Regions from separate parts of the Streptomyces sp. BL1 genome, predicted to be linked through region 1. Evidence: riboswitches for the same ligand, from Rfam matches in the RefSeq annotation. Region 1 holds a riboswitch; each other region holds the start of a gene.
What was found. Region 1 has a riboswitch for glycine ahead of gcvT (glycine cleavage system aminomethyltransferase GcvT). Riboswitches for the same ligand answer to the same signal wherever they lie in the genome.
Positions count from the first base shown of each region.

Region 2: it holds a riboswitch for glycine, as region 1 does, so the genes downstream of both, gcvP (aminomethyl-transferring glycine dehydrogenase) here and gcvT (glycine cleavage system aminomethyltransferase GcvT) in region 1, are expected to answer to the same signal.
Region 3: it holds a riboswitch for glycine, as region 1 does, so the genes downstream of both, AC3AGO_RS33010 (trimeric intracellular cation channel family protein) here and gcvT (glycine cleavage system aminomethyltransferase GcvT) in region 1, are expected to answer to the same signal.

Region 1 covers NZ_JBXYWZ010000002.1:2,754,032-2,758,234, forward strand. Annotated here, with positions in the region: gene AC3AGO_RS12050 (enhanced serine sensitivity protein SseB C-terminal domain-containing protein) at 1-106, opposite strand, end outside; gene AC3AGO_RS12055 (enhanced serine sensitivity protein SseB) at 243-1,019, opposite strand; gene AC3AGO_RS12060 (AAA family ATPase) at 1,139-1,840, opposite strand; glycine riboswitch at 2,077-2,180, shown strand; gene gcvT (glycine cleavage system aminomethyltransferase GcvT) at 2,344-3,504, shown strand; gene gcvH (glycine cleavage system protein GcvH) at 3,617-3,997, shown strand; gene glyA (serine hydroxymethyltransferase) at 4,085-4,203, shown strand, end outside.
Region 2 covers NZ_JBXYWZ010000002.1:1,112,721-1,116,923, forward strand. Annotated here, with positions in the region: gene gcvP (aminomethyl-transferring glycine dehydrogenase) at 1-2,609, opposite strand, end outside; glycine riboswitch at 2,674-2,801, opposite strand; glycine riboswitch at 2,803-2,904, opposite strand; gene AC3AGO_RS05180 (PRC-barrel domain-containing protein) at 3,047-3,427, shown strand; gene AC3AGO_RS05185 (DNA polymerase IV) at 3,340-4,203, opposite strand, start outside.
Region 3 covers NZ_JBXYWZ010000002.1:7,518,144-7,522,346, forward strand. Annotated here, with positions in the region: gene AC3AGO_RS32995 (DUF6011 domain-containing protein) at 1-204, shown strand, start outside; gene AC3AGO_RS33000 (DUF952 domain-containing protein) at 222-572, opposite strand; gene AC3AGO_RS33005 (hypothetical protein) at 735-902, opposite strand; gene AC3AGO_RS33010 (trimeric intracellular cation channel family protein) at 1,298-1,912, opposite strand; glycine riboswitch at 2,090-2,194, opposite strand; glycine riboswitch at 2,196-2,289, opposite strand; gene AC3AGO_RS33015 (ABC transporter permease) at 2,318-3,592, opposite strand; gene AC3AGO_RS33020 (FMN-dependent NADH-azoreductase) at 3,742-4,203, opposite strand, start outside.

The sequences.
Region 1 (4,203 bases):
TCCACACCTCTGCCCCGGTGAGCGCGTTCAGCAGTGCCTCGTAGGTGTCGAACCGGCCGGGCGACACCTGCTGCAGCAGCTGCTCGACGCTTCCTCCCGCGCTCACGTAGCCGCCCTTCTTCTGCTTCGCTCACCATGCGCCCGCACTCGCGTACGGACGCGCCCCGTCATCTCTCCAGCTTAAGAGCCCGGTACGACACGTCGCCGCCGACTCGGCGCTTCCGTTTCGGCCGGTACGCCCGTCAGGTGTGCTCGCGCGAGTAGAACGGGCGTACGCAGTGCCGCATCCAGTCCGCCACCGGATCCCGGGACGCGTCCAACAGCACCATCTGGACGGGCCACTTGACGGCCACCCTGCCCAGCGCCCGCCCCAGCGCGTCGTGCGCGGCCTGCCGGGCCTCGGGGTCGAGGAGGTCGAGTTCGACCCCGATGAACAGCGCAGGGGGATCGCCCTCGCTGCTGGCGAGGGCACGCCGCGCGGTGCGTACGGGACCCAGCACGGCGAGTTCGCCGGCCACCGCGGCGAGGAACTCCCCGGGCTCCTCCTGCCAGTCCGGTTCGAAGAGCCGCACCCGCGCACCGCGGGCCACGCCCCACGCGGCCTGCTCGTCGGGGGTGTTCTTGCACAGCTCCGCCACCACCTCGGGCGGCAGCGGGATGCCGACGGCGCCCTCCGGGTTCACCGCGATCCCGACCTGCGGGGGCAGACCGCGCGCGAACTCCCGCGCGGGCGCGATGCTGAAGTCCATGTGGGAGCCGACCACCTGGAGGAACTGCTGCTCGGAGCTGAAGACGGGGACGTACGCCGCGCCGCCCAGTTCGATCGTCGGCAGGTCCAGATTCGGGCTCTGCGGACCGCCGCCTTCGGGCAGCGGCACCCAGAGGCTGCTGCGGCCGAGCACCTCCAGCAGCCGGCCGCCCGCGGAGGAGACGGCGAGTGAGGCCGCGAGGGCCTCTTCCAGCTCGTTGCCGGGCCAGCCTCCGCCGTGGCCTGGGCCGAAGTCCTGCGGGATGCTCATGCGGCCACCCTAATCGGAGGCGTTTCCGGCCCTGTTGGCCGGTCCTCGCCCCGGGCGCGGGGTGCCCCGCGCCCGGCCCTCATGCGCAGACGCCGGCCCTCATGCGCAGACGCCGGCCCTCATTCGAAGGTGATGGCCGCCAGCGAGGCCGCGGCCTCCCGGTCCAGCAGCGTCACCGAGGTGACGCCCGACGGCAGTGTCCCCTCCTCGGCGGCCGTCACCAGGCGGGCGACGGCGCGCCGGTGACGTACGAAGGCGTAGCCGGACACCCCGCGCCCCCGCGCCGCCTGCCCCTCCAGGGCGAGGCCGGGCGGCACGTCGAGGAGCACCAGATGCAGGCCCCCACCCCGGCGCCGGGTGTCCCGCGCCACCCAGTTGCGCACCCAGCTCTGCGTACCGCAGTCGTGCACGACGACACTCGCGCCGGAGGTCAACGCGCCCCGGAGACCGGCGAAATGGGCAATCCTGACAAAGGGCCGGTACAGCCCGTACGGCATCCAGCGCGGCATTCCGCGGTCCCAGCGCTCGCGCACGTCCTGGGAGTCGATGCGGCGCACCGTGTCGCCGAGCGCTACCGCGCGCCGCATCAGCGTCGACTTGCCGCTGCCGGGCAGTCCGGAGACCACGACCCGGTCACCGGCGGCGAACCGCAGGGTGCCGCCCGGCGCGGTGCCGCGCAGGTCCCGTTCCTCCACGGCGGGCGCGGGCGCGGGAACCGGCGCGCACCGCTGCGCGGGCACGGCCGTGCCCGCTCCGGCGCCCGTGCCGTTTCCCGTCACCGTCGCGCTCACCGCGACGTACGCGCTGCGCAGGCTTGCCACCCGATCGCCCTCCCCGGCTCGGACCGCTCGTCGCGGCTTTCCCCGAGAGTGTCAAGGAACGGTAATGCGATTCAAGGCGCGGCGGGTCCGGGACATGTGTCCGTACACACCCGTGACATGCGGCCGTCCGCTCCGGGCGGACCTGCCGCGAAGTGCTGTGGAATGCCGTACGGCCGGGGGGACCGCAGACGGCGCGAACGTGCCATGATGTGCACGCCAACTCCATACCGGCCGATTGAGCCCGCGCGGGAGAGTCCCCGTCCTGAAGAAGAAGGACGTGGGCGCCGAAGGAGCAAGTTCCTCCCTTGAATCTCTCAGGCCCCGATACCGCGCAGGGTGAGGCAGATCTGAAAAGCGGGCCGCCGCCGCTGCGAGCTGCAGAGGCGCCGGCTCCACCCAAGGTGCAAGCTCCGTTCCGAAGCTCACGGGACACGGGCGAACCTCTCAGGTTCCGATGACAGATGGGGAGGACACTCACGTCCCCCATGACCGGGAGCCTGATCATGAGCGAAAATCCGCCCGCCCCTCGCAGGACGGCCCTCGACGCGACACATCGCGCGCTCGGCGCGACGATGACCGACTTCGCGGGCTGGGACATGCCGCTGCGGTACGGCAGCGAGCGTGACGAGCACAACGCCGTGCGCAGCCGCGCGGGCCTGTTCGACCTCTCCCACATGGGCGAGATCACCATCACGGGCGCGCAGGCCGCCGAGCTGCTCGACTACGCGCTCATCGGCAATCTCTCCAAGCTCGCCGTGGGCCGCGCCCGTTACACGATGATCTGTGACGAGAACGGCGGCATCCTCGACGACCTGATCGTCTACCGCACCGGTGAGCAGACCTTCATGGTCGTCGCGAACGCCGCCAACTCCCAGGTGGTGCTGGACGCGCTCACCGAACGCTCGGCCGGCTTCGCGGGCGCGGAGGTGCGGGACGACCGGGACGCGTACGCGCTGATCGCCGTCCAGGGCCCGGAGGCCGCCGGGATCCTTCAAGGCAAGCACAGCCTGAAGGGGCTGACCGACGCGGACCTGGAGGGCCTGAAGTACTACGCGGGCCTGCCCGGCACCGTCGCGGGCAAGGACGCGCTGATCGCCCGTACCGGATACACCGGCGAGGACGGCTTCGAGCTCTTCGTCGCCCCCGCCGACGCCGTCGCCGTGTGGGAGGCGGTGACCGCGGCCGGCGAGGGCGCGGGCCTCACCCCGTGCGGGCTGAGCTGCCGGGACACGCTGCGGCTCGAAGCGGGCATGCCGCTGTACGGACACGAACTGTCCACCGCCACCACCCCGTTCGACGCGGGGCTCGGCCGGACGGTGAAGTTCGAGAAGGAGACCAACGGCGGCCGTTTCGTGGGCCGCGAACCACTGGAGGCCGCCGCCGAGCGTGCCGAGAAGGCACCGCCGCGGAAGCTGGTCGGCCTGATCGCCGAGGGCCGCCGCGTCCCCCGCGCCGGTTACCCGGTGGTGTCGGCCGGTGACGGTACGGTCATCGGCGAGGTCACCTCCGGTGCCCCGTCCCCCACCCTGGGCAAGCCGATCGCGATCGCATACGTGGACGCGGCCCGTGCGGAGCCCGGGACGGAGGGCGTCGCCGTGGACATCCGGGGCAGCCACGAGCCGTACGAAGTGGTGGCCCTCCCCTTCTACAAGAGGCAGCGCTGAGCCCCGCGGAGCATCACCCGGCGTCTAAACCTCCCGGCCACGGACTGTGGGTCTCATCCCACCTGACCTGACCGTTTTCCTTTGCACACCTCTCATCCAGGAGAATCGCACCATGAGCAACCCCCAGCAGCTGCGCTACAGCAAGGAGCACGAGTGGCTGTCGGACGCCGCGGACGGCGTCTCGACGGTCGGCATCACGTCCCACGCCGCCGACGCGCTCGGCGACGTGGTCTTCGTCCAGCTCCCTGAGGTAGGCGACTCGGTGACCGCGGGCGAGCCCTGCGGCGAGCTGGAGTCCACCAAGTCGGTCAGCGACCTGTACGCACCGGTCACCGGTGAGGTCACCGAGACCAACCAGGACGTGGTGGACGACCCGGCGCTGGTGAACTCCGCCCCCTTCGAGGGCGGTTGGCTGTTCAAGGTGAAGGTCACCGACGAGCCGGACGACCTGCTGTCCGCCGACGAGTACACCGCCTTCGCCAAGGGAGCCTGAGCCGCCCGAGGCCGGGAACCCAGGCTGTACGCCTACTGCTCTGCCCGTCACTACCGCGCCGTGACGCGCGCCATCAGGGATGGATCCATGTCGCTTCTGAACAGCTCTCTCCACGAGGTGGACCCGGACGTCGCCGCCGCCGTCGACTCCGAACTCCACCGTCAGCAGTCCACCCTCGAGATGATCGCCTCGGAGAACTTCGCCCC
Region 2 (4,203 bases), 1.6 Mb from region 1:
AGCTCCGCCAGGTCCTCGCTCTCCGTCGGCTCGATCATCAGCGTCCCGGCGACCGGGAACGACATGGTCGGCGCGTGGAAGCCGTAGTCGATCAGCCGCTTGGCGACATCGTCGATGCTCACTCCGGTCTGCTTGGTCAGCGGCCGGACGTCGATGATGCACTCGTGCGCGACCAGACCGTTCGGCCCCGTGTACAGGACCGGGTAGTGCGGCTCCAGGCGCTTGGCGATGTAGTTGGCGCCGAGCACCGCGACCTGCGTGGCACGCCGCAGCCCGTCGGCGCCCATCAGCCGCAGGTACGCCCAGGAGATCGGCAGGATGCCGGCCGAGCCCCACGGCGCGCCGGAGATCGGGCCGATGCCCGTCTCCGAGGGGCCCGCCTCGGGCTGCAGCGGGTGGCTGGGCAGGTACGGGGCGAGGTGCTCGCGCACGCCGATCGGGCCGACACCGGGACCGCCCCCGCCGTGCGGGATGCAGAAGGTCTTGTGCAGGTTCAGGTGCGACACGTCGGCACCGAACTTGCCCGGACGGGCCACGCCCACCAGCGCGTTGAGGTTCGCGCCGTCGACGTACACCTGGCCGCCCGCCTCGTGCACGCTCGCGCAGATGTCGCTGATGTGCTCCTCGAACACCCCGTGCGTGGAGGGGTAGGTGACCATCAGGACGGCCAGTTCGTCGCCGTGCTTCTCGATCTTGGCGTGCAGGTCGTCCAGTTCGACGTCGCCGTTCTCGCTCGTCTTGACGACGACGACCTTCATCCCCGCCATCACGGCGCTGGCCGCGTTGGTGCCGTGCGCCGAGGACGGGATCAGGCACACGGTGCGCTGGTCGTCGCCGTTGGCGCGGTGGAAGGCGCGTACGGCCAGCAGCCCGGCGAGCTCGCCCTGGGAACCGGCGTTGGGCTGCAGCGAGACCTTGTCGTATCCGGTGATCTCCGCCAGCCGGTCCTCCAGCTCCCCGATCAGCGTCAGGTAGCCGCCGGCCTGCGCGGCGGGCGCGAAGGGGTGCAGCGCGCCGAACTCCGGCCAGGTGACCGGCTCCATCTCCGTGGTGCCGTTCAGCTTCATCGTGCAGGAACCGAGCGGGATCATGCCGCGGTCCAGCGCGTAGTCGCGGTCGGCGAGCTTGCGCAGGTAGCGCAGCAGGGCCGTCTCGGAACGGTGCTCGTGGAAGACCGGGTGCGTCAGGTACTCGTCCTGCCGCAGCAGCCCCTCGGGCAGCACGTCCTCGGTCGCCCCGTCCAGCTGCTCGATGTCGGCCTCGACCCCGAACGCGCTCCACACGGCGCTCAGTTGCTCCCGCGCCGTCGTCTCGTCACAGGAGATGCCGACGTGATCGGCGTCCACCAGGCGGAGGTTGACGCCCTCCTGGCGGGCCCGCTCCACGACATCGGCGGCCCGGCCCGGCACCCGCGCGGTCACGGTGTCGAAGAACGCGCCGTGCACGGTCTCCACACCGCCCTGCCGCAGCCCGGCGTCCAGCAGCGTCGCGAACCGGTGCGTACGGCGGGCGATGGCGGCCAGTCCCTCGGGCCCGTGGTGGACGGCGTACAGCCCGGCCATCACGGCGAGCAGCACCTGCGCGGTGCAGATGTTGCTGGTCGCCTTCTCCCGGCGGATGTGCTGCTCGCGCGTCTGCAGCGCCAGCCGGTACGCCTGGCTGCCGTCCTCGTCCTTGGAGACGCCCACGAGGCGGCCGGGCAGGCTGCGCGCGAACTTGTCGTGCACCGACATGTATCCCGCGTGCGGGCCGCCGAAGCCCATGGGGACACCGAAGCGCTGGCTGCTGCCGACGGCGATGTCGGCACCCAGCTCGCCGGGCGACGTGAGCAGCGTGAGCGACAGCAGGTCGGCGGCGACGGTGACCACCGCGCCGAGCTCGTGCGCCTGCTCGATGACGGCACGGTAATCACGCACGGCGCCCGAGGCACCCGGGTACTGCAGCAGCATGCCGAACACGCCACGCTCGGCGATCCCGTCCGGAATGCCCTCGCTCAGGTCGGCGACGACGACCTCGACACCCGTGGGTTCGGCGCGGGTCTGGATGACGGCGACGGTCTGCGGCAGGCAGTCCGAATCGACCAGGTACACGCCCTGCTTGACCTTGCCCACGCGCCGGGACATCGCCATCGCCTCGGCGGCGGCGGTCGGTTCGTCCAGCAGTGAGGAGTTGGAAGTGGGCAGACCGGTCAGATCGGCCACGACAGTCTGGAAGTTGAGCAGGGCCTCGAGCCTGCCCTGCGAGATCTCCGGCTGGTACGGGGTGTACGCCGTGTACCAGGCGGGGTTCTCCATCACATTGCGCAGCACCACCGGCGGTGTGTAAGTGCCGTAGTAGCCAAGCCCGATCATGGGGTGCAGCACGTCGTTGCGGCCGGCCAGCTCGCGCAGCTCGGCCTGTACCTCGGCCTCGCTGCGGGCATCAGGAAGCCGCAGCGCGCCGGCGCTCTTGATGACGTCCGGCACGGCGGCGGCGGTGAGTTCGTCGAGGGAGCCGTATCCGACCTGGGCGAGCATCTTGGCCTGGGCCCCGGTGTCGGGCCCGATGTGCCGACGCTCGAACGGTGTGCCGCGCTCCAGCTCGGCGAGGGGGATGCGGTTGGCAGTCATCTGCGGAGGCCTCCTGGTCTCTGCGACCTTCGAAGGGACACCACGCACGGGTGCCCTGACGGCCTCCCCCTCTGTCATCTCCACCTGAGAGATTCACCGGTCCCGCCGGCTGTGCTCGGCCGGCCCGGCTTACACCGTCGGTGAGGAGGGGCTCCGGCACTCGTCCGCGGCCCGCCCTGCTTTCCAGAGTGGCCTCGTCCACGCGGTACGTGAGCCTGAGAGATTCCGGGGAGGAGTTGCTCCTTCGGCGTCCCCGGCACACACGCTCCACCGAGGACTCTCCCGCGTGGGGTCGACAGCCGTTTCCGAGCCTACCAGCGAGGTAATCAGTGGGAACCAGGCCTGCGCCCGAGTGGCCAACAACCGAAAAGTGCCTTTTCGTTGTACTACCGCCCCAGAGGATCCCGATGGAGCAGTTGCGACCTATTGGAGGGACCGTGCAGACCGAAATCGATCCGCGGAGCCTGATCGGCCGCAAGGCGTTCGACACCCACGGCACGAAGATCGGCACCGTGGACGAGGTGTATCTCGACGACGCCACCGGCGAACCGGAGTGGGCCGCGGTCCGCACCGGAATCTTCAGCCGCGACGCGTTCGTCCCCCTCGAACCCAGCAGCGTCGTGGACGAGACGCTCCGTGTCCCCTTCGCCCGCGCACTCATCAAGGACGCGCCCGACTTCGGCGTCGGCCGGCACCTCTCGCCCGCCCAGGAACTCCAGCTCTACCACCACTACGGACTCGACGTCCCCGCCGTCGGCGAGGGCGCCGCCCCGTCCCCGGACCGGGACTTCGGCCGGATAGCGGGCTCGGAGAGCTGATCCGCGCCGCTCATCGGCGCCGGCGGAAGCGGCTCGGCCGGCTCGAGACAGGGGTCGTCGACGGTGAACGTCCTTACCCGGCCGGGGGGATCGCCGGGTCGCTCGAAACGCACGGTGACACGCCCCACGCCGCTGCCCTGCACCCAGCCCGGCCCGTACTCGGTGTGCCGGACGTCCAGGCCCGGCAGCCACCGCCGCACCGCGGGTATCTCCTCCTCCACGACGGCCGGCGCCGCGGCGCTCTGATCCTCCTCGTCCGGGTCCTCCTCCCCCGGCTCCGCCTCGGCCCCCACCATCCGCCGCATCCGCCGCGCCTCCTCGGCCCCCTCCGCGGCCTGCGCGAACAGATCCTCCTGTGTGAAGTCGGCCAGCCCGCTCACGCCCACCCCCAGCAGCCGCACACCCGCCGTGGTGTCCACACCGTCGATCAGCCGGGCCGCGGCCTCCCGCACGACGCCGGGGTCGTCGGTCGGCCCGCGCAGCGTCTCGGAGCGGGTCAGCGTGGAGAAGTCGTAGCTGCGCACCTTGATCACCACCGTCCTGCCGGAGCGCCCCGCCTCCCGCAACCGCTTCACGCACCGGTCCGCGAGCCGTGAGACCTCCAGCTGCACCTGCGTACGGTCGGTCAGGTCGACATCGAAGGTGTCCTCCACCGACACCGACTTGGCGTCCCGCTCGGCGACCACGGGACGGTCGTCATAGCCGTTGGCCATCGTGTACAGCGCCGTGCCGTGCGCCTTGCCCAGCAGCCGCAGCAGCTCCGCCTCCCCCGCCTC
Region 3 (4,203 bases), 4.8 Mb from region 1:
GAATCCGCCGAGCCGGAGCCCCTTCCGGACAGTCACCCCGTGCAAGGCCGGCGCGTCCTGTGCCGCATGTGCGGGCAGCCGCTGCGCGACCGGGCCTCCCGCCTGTGGGGCCTTGGGCCCGACTGCCGGCACAAGCTCGCGCTGCGCAGCGCGCCGGTGCCGCCGTTGCACGAAGTCGACCAGGACACGTTGCCGGGGGTGTGAGGGGGCGCTCGGTCCGCTCAGTGGCTCGGGGACTCCGCCTCGGTCCACGATTCCACGGCGACGACCGCGTCCACGGGCAGCGGGCCGTAGATGTGCGGGAAGGTCTCGTCGGCGCCGGGGACCGGGGGCTCGTGGCGTACGGGGACTGTCAGGCGTTCGCTGTCGATGACGAGGACGACGAGCTCCCCGGCGGCGGGGGTGCCCGCGCCGTACAGCATCTCGGCGACACGGGGGAGTTGATGCCGCGCCGAGCCGTGGATGAAGCCGACCTCCTCCAGCGTCCGGCCGCGGGCCGACATCTCGTACGTACCAGTCTCGCGCGCTGCCTCCCACAGGGAGCGCTCGGTGAGGTGCAGAATTTCGGTCATGAACAGACCCTAGGCGGTGCGGTGTTCGACGGTGCCGGATTCGCCGGGGCGCGGTGGAGCCGGGTCGTCACCGGCAGGCGACTGCCCCGGCCGGTGCGGCAAACGCGGTCCGGGCGGGGCAGTCGGCGGTGACGGTCATGAGTGCCGGGTATCCGTGCGGCGTCAGACGGAGGCCCATGCGTAGATCATCCTGGGGGGTGCGTCGGCCCCGGAGCAGGTGTCTTCCTCGTCCTGCGTCTTCTTTTTGCCGAGGGCGGTGATCAGCTGGGCGATTCCGGCGACAAGGGCGCCCAGGCCGCCCAGAAATGTACCGATCGATTCGAGAGTCATGGTGCATCTCCAGCCTGCGGGCCGGACGCGTGTCGGGGACCTGCGCTCTATGCGGGGAGCGTCGGCGGCGACTGTCGCGGGGAACCGGCCATTCCCACGGCGACTCGCGCGAAGGGGTATTCCGGCGGCACCGGGAAGGACGCCGCACACCGTGCTGCACTCATCGTCCAACGCATGTCCGGCCTCCTTTCGCCCAGTTGACAGCCGCCAAGCCCACAAGCGCCCAGACGGCAACTCATGCACCTGAGTTGATGGGCCGTCACTTTACCGGCATTCCACCGCCCAGCAATACCCCCGAACGAGTGGAATGCTGTCATCGTTGGCTGGAATCAGTCGAACTCCCCTTTGTGGGCAAGGGGATGAGAACCGTACGGAGGGGCCGGGTGCCTCTGCCGTCAGGCGGGGGAGCGGTGCAGGCCGGGGAGGCGGAGGCCGTACCGGATGGCGAGCGTGCGCAGCAGGAACACCAGCGCCGCGGAGGTGATCGTCGTGGCGGTGGAGGGGACGCCGAGGCTGTCGAGGGCGAGGCAGCAGGCCGCGCCGGCCGCCGCGGCCGTGGCGTAGAAGTCCTCGCGGAGCAGCAGCGGAGGGCTCTCCCCGCACAGCAGGTCCCGCACGATCTCGCCCGTGACGCCGGTCAGCACCGCCAGGATGATCACCGCGGGCGGGGTGACGCCGGCCTCCAGGGCCGCCCGTGCGCCGATCACGGTGACCACCGCGAGTCCGAGGGCGTCGACCAACAGCAGGGTGCGGTGCGGGAATCGGCGCCGGGCCGGATAGAGACTCGTCAGCACCGCGACGCCGGCGATGACGGCCAGCAGGACCCAGTCGTGCGTCCAGTAGAGCGGGCGGCGGTCCAACAGAACATCCCGCAGGGTGCCGCCGGATATCGACGCGGCGAATGCGAGCACCAGTCCGCCGAAGAAGTCCATCTTCGCCTCGTGTGCCGCCAGTACGCCGCTGGCGGCGAATGCGGCGATGCCCACGAGATACAGCACATGCAAGATCACGGCAGCAATCCCCTCAGTTCGCCGGGCAGTTGGCGACGGAAAAGGGAAGAGCTGCCGGAACGGGGCAGCGGGCAGGGGTGAGCACGGGGCGCACGGGGACTCCATTTCGCGAACGGGTATGCCGGACGGCGCGGCGCATTCCGTGCACGTGGAGTGTGCGGGCATGCGGCGCGCGGACTTTCCCGCTCTGTCATGAAGCCTGAGAGTTTCACCGCCTGGCCTGGCGGTTTGCCCCGTGGGCGGGCACCTGCGGAGAGTCCGCGGTGCCGCTTTTCAGAGGTGCCTTTCCTGCGCGGTAACCGGCCTGAGAGATTCCGGGAGGGTTGCTCCTTCGGCATCACCGCCGCGAAAGGGCGTGATTCTCCCGCACAGGGTCAACGGCCTGTCTGCTGTTGTGCCGTTACGCTAACACGGCTCGACGTCCACTCCGCGCGCCGATGGATTCCCCGCCGGATTCCCGTACGCGTACCGTGCGACGTATCCGTGCGCGTCCCCTCGTACGTCTCCGCTCGGAATGTCAGCGCGCCCCCTCAACTCGCCCGGACCGGCCGGAGGTTGTCTCTTCCCCGGGTGGCGGTGCCGCCAGGTCCAGAACACGGCGCAGGACAGAACGGCCCAGCCGGCGAGTACGAGGACGGGACGCGGCGACTGATGGCCGGGGAAGTAGACCGCGGAGCTGAGAGCCTCGACCGTCGCGCCCTGCGGAAGCCGGCAGCCGAGCGCCGCCAGCGGCCGGGGCAGCAGTCCCGTGGGGACGGAGCCGCCGCAGGACGGGGCGCCCAGCAGCACGACCAGCCCGTACGTCGGGAGCAGCGCCCATCTCTTCAGCAGGACGCTGAACATCGTGAACAGCATGCCGGACGCGAACATCGCCAGGGACAGCAGCAGCCACGGGATGAGGAACGGCATGGTGAGGACGTCCAGCCACCAGTCCGCGACCGCGTAGATGCACAGCCCGCCCAGGACGGCGAAGCCGGCCGTGAAGCCGATGCGCCCGCCGGGCGTGAGGCCGTCGGCGTGCGCCGACAGCTGGCCGGCGCCCAGGAAACCCACCATCACGGCGGCGAACGTCATATAGAAGAGTGCGATCCCCTTCGGGTCCGTCTTCTGCGGCGGATGGGTGTCGCGGACCCGCACCCGCACGCCGGCTTCCTCCGCCGCCCGCGGCGCCGCCTTGCTCAGCACTTCGGCGACCGAGGCACCGGACGCGCCCGACACGTCCAGCTCCACCGGGGCGTTCTGATCTGCCGGCGTGTGCGGTCCGGTCCGCGCCTCCGGACCGGCGTGACCGCGTACGACGGCGTAGACCTCGCGCTCGCTGACCTTCCGTGCGGCTGCGGCGTCGTTCCCGTACCGGTGAGGTGCGAGCGAGGCGTGCAGCTCTCCGTCGAGAGCCTTCAGGAAACGCTGTTCGTCGGGGGAGTCGTCGACGAGGGCGACGGGCAGCATGCGCGGTTCGGGCTTGGCCATCACGTACGAGTACGTACCGGCGAGCAGCCCGGCGACGGCTGCGATGAGGAACATCAGCACCGTGGCGGGGTACATCGGTGAGTGCCGGAACGCCCGCCACCGCTCACCCGGTGTGCGCTTCCCGTGTCCCTGCCGCCCCAAGCCATCGCCCGCGGGCGCGACTTCCTCGCACATGCCGTCCCGGTCGGGGCGGGGGAACGGCGCGGTCATGCACACTTCCTCGGCGCTGTCGGCACTTGCTCCAGGGGCGACGGGGCGCACTGTGCGCCGCGCCATCCTGCAAGGGAGCCAGAGACCCGCGGCGCGGCGGTAGGGACTTCCGGCCCGTCCGGGGAGGGCAGTTCAGCCCTGCCGCCCGGTCAGCTCGGTTGGCGGGTCGTTCGGAGTGCCAGGTCTCTGACCGCGTCCTGGGCCGACGCCAGGGAGACCGCGGCCATGTCGCGAAAGGGCGCGAGAGCCGGGATGTCTTCCGCGCGTGTCATCTCGGCGTGCACGACGTGCAGTTCGTCCTCGGGGACGCCGAGCGCACTGAAGTACGCGCGGAGGTACGGGATCTGGAAGTCGAACGGTTCCCGGGGCGTGCCCGGGCCGTAGGCGCCGCCGCGTGCCGCGACCAGCACGATCCGCGTACCGGACAACAGGCTCTCCCCGGTGTGCGGGTCGGTGAACGCGCCGGGGAAGGACACCCGCTCGATCCACGCCTTCAGGGCGGCGGGGACCGAGAAGTTGTACATCGGCACGCCGAGCAGCACGGTCTCCGCTTCCAGCAGTTCGGTGACGTACGGCAGTGTCAGCGCCCACTCCCGCGCCTCGGACGCGCT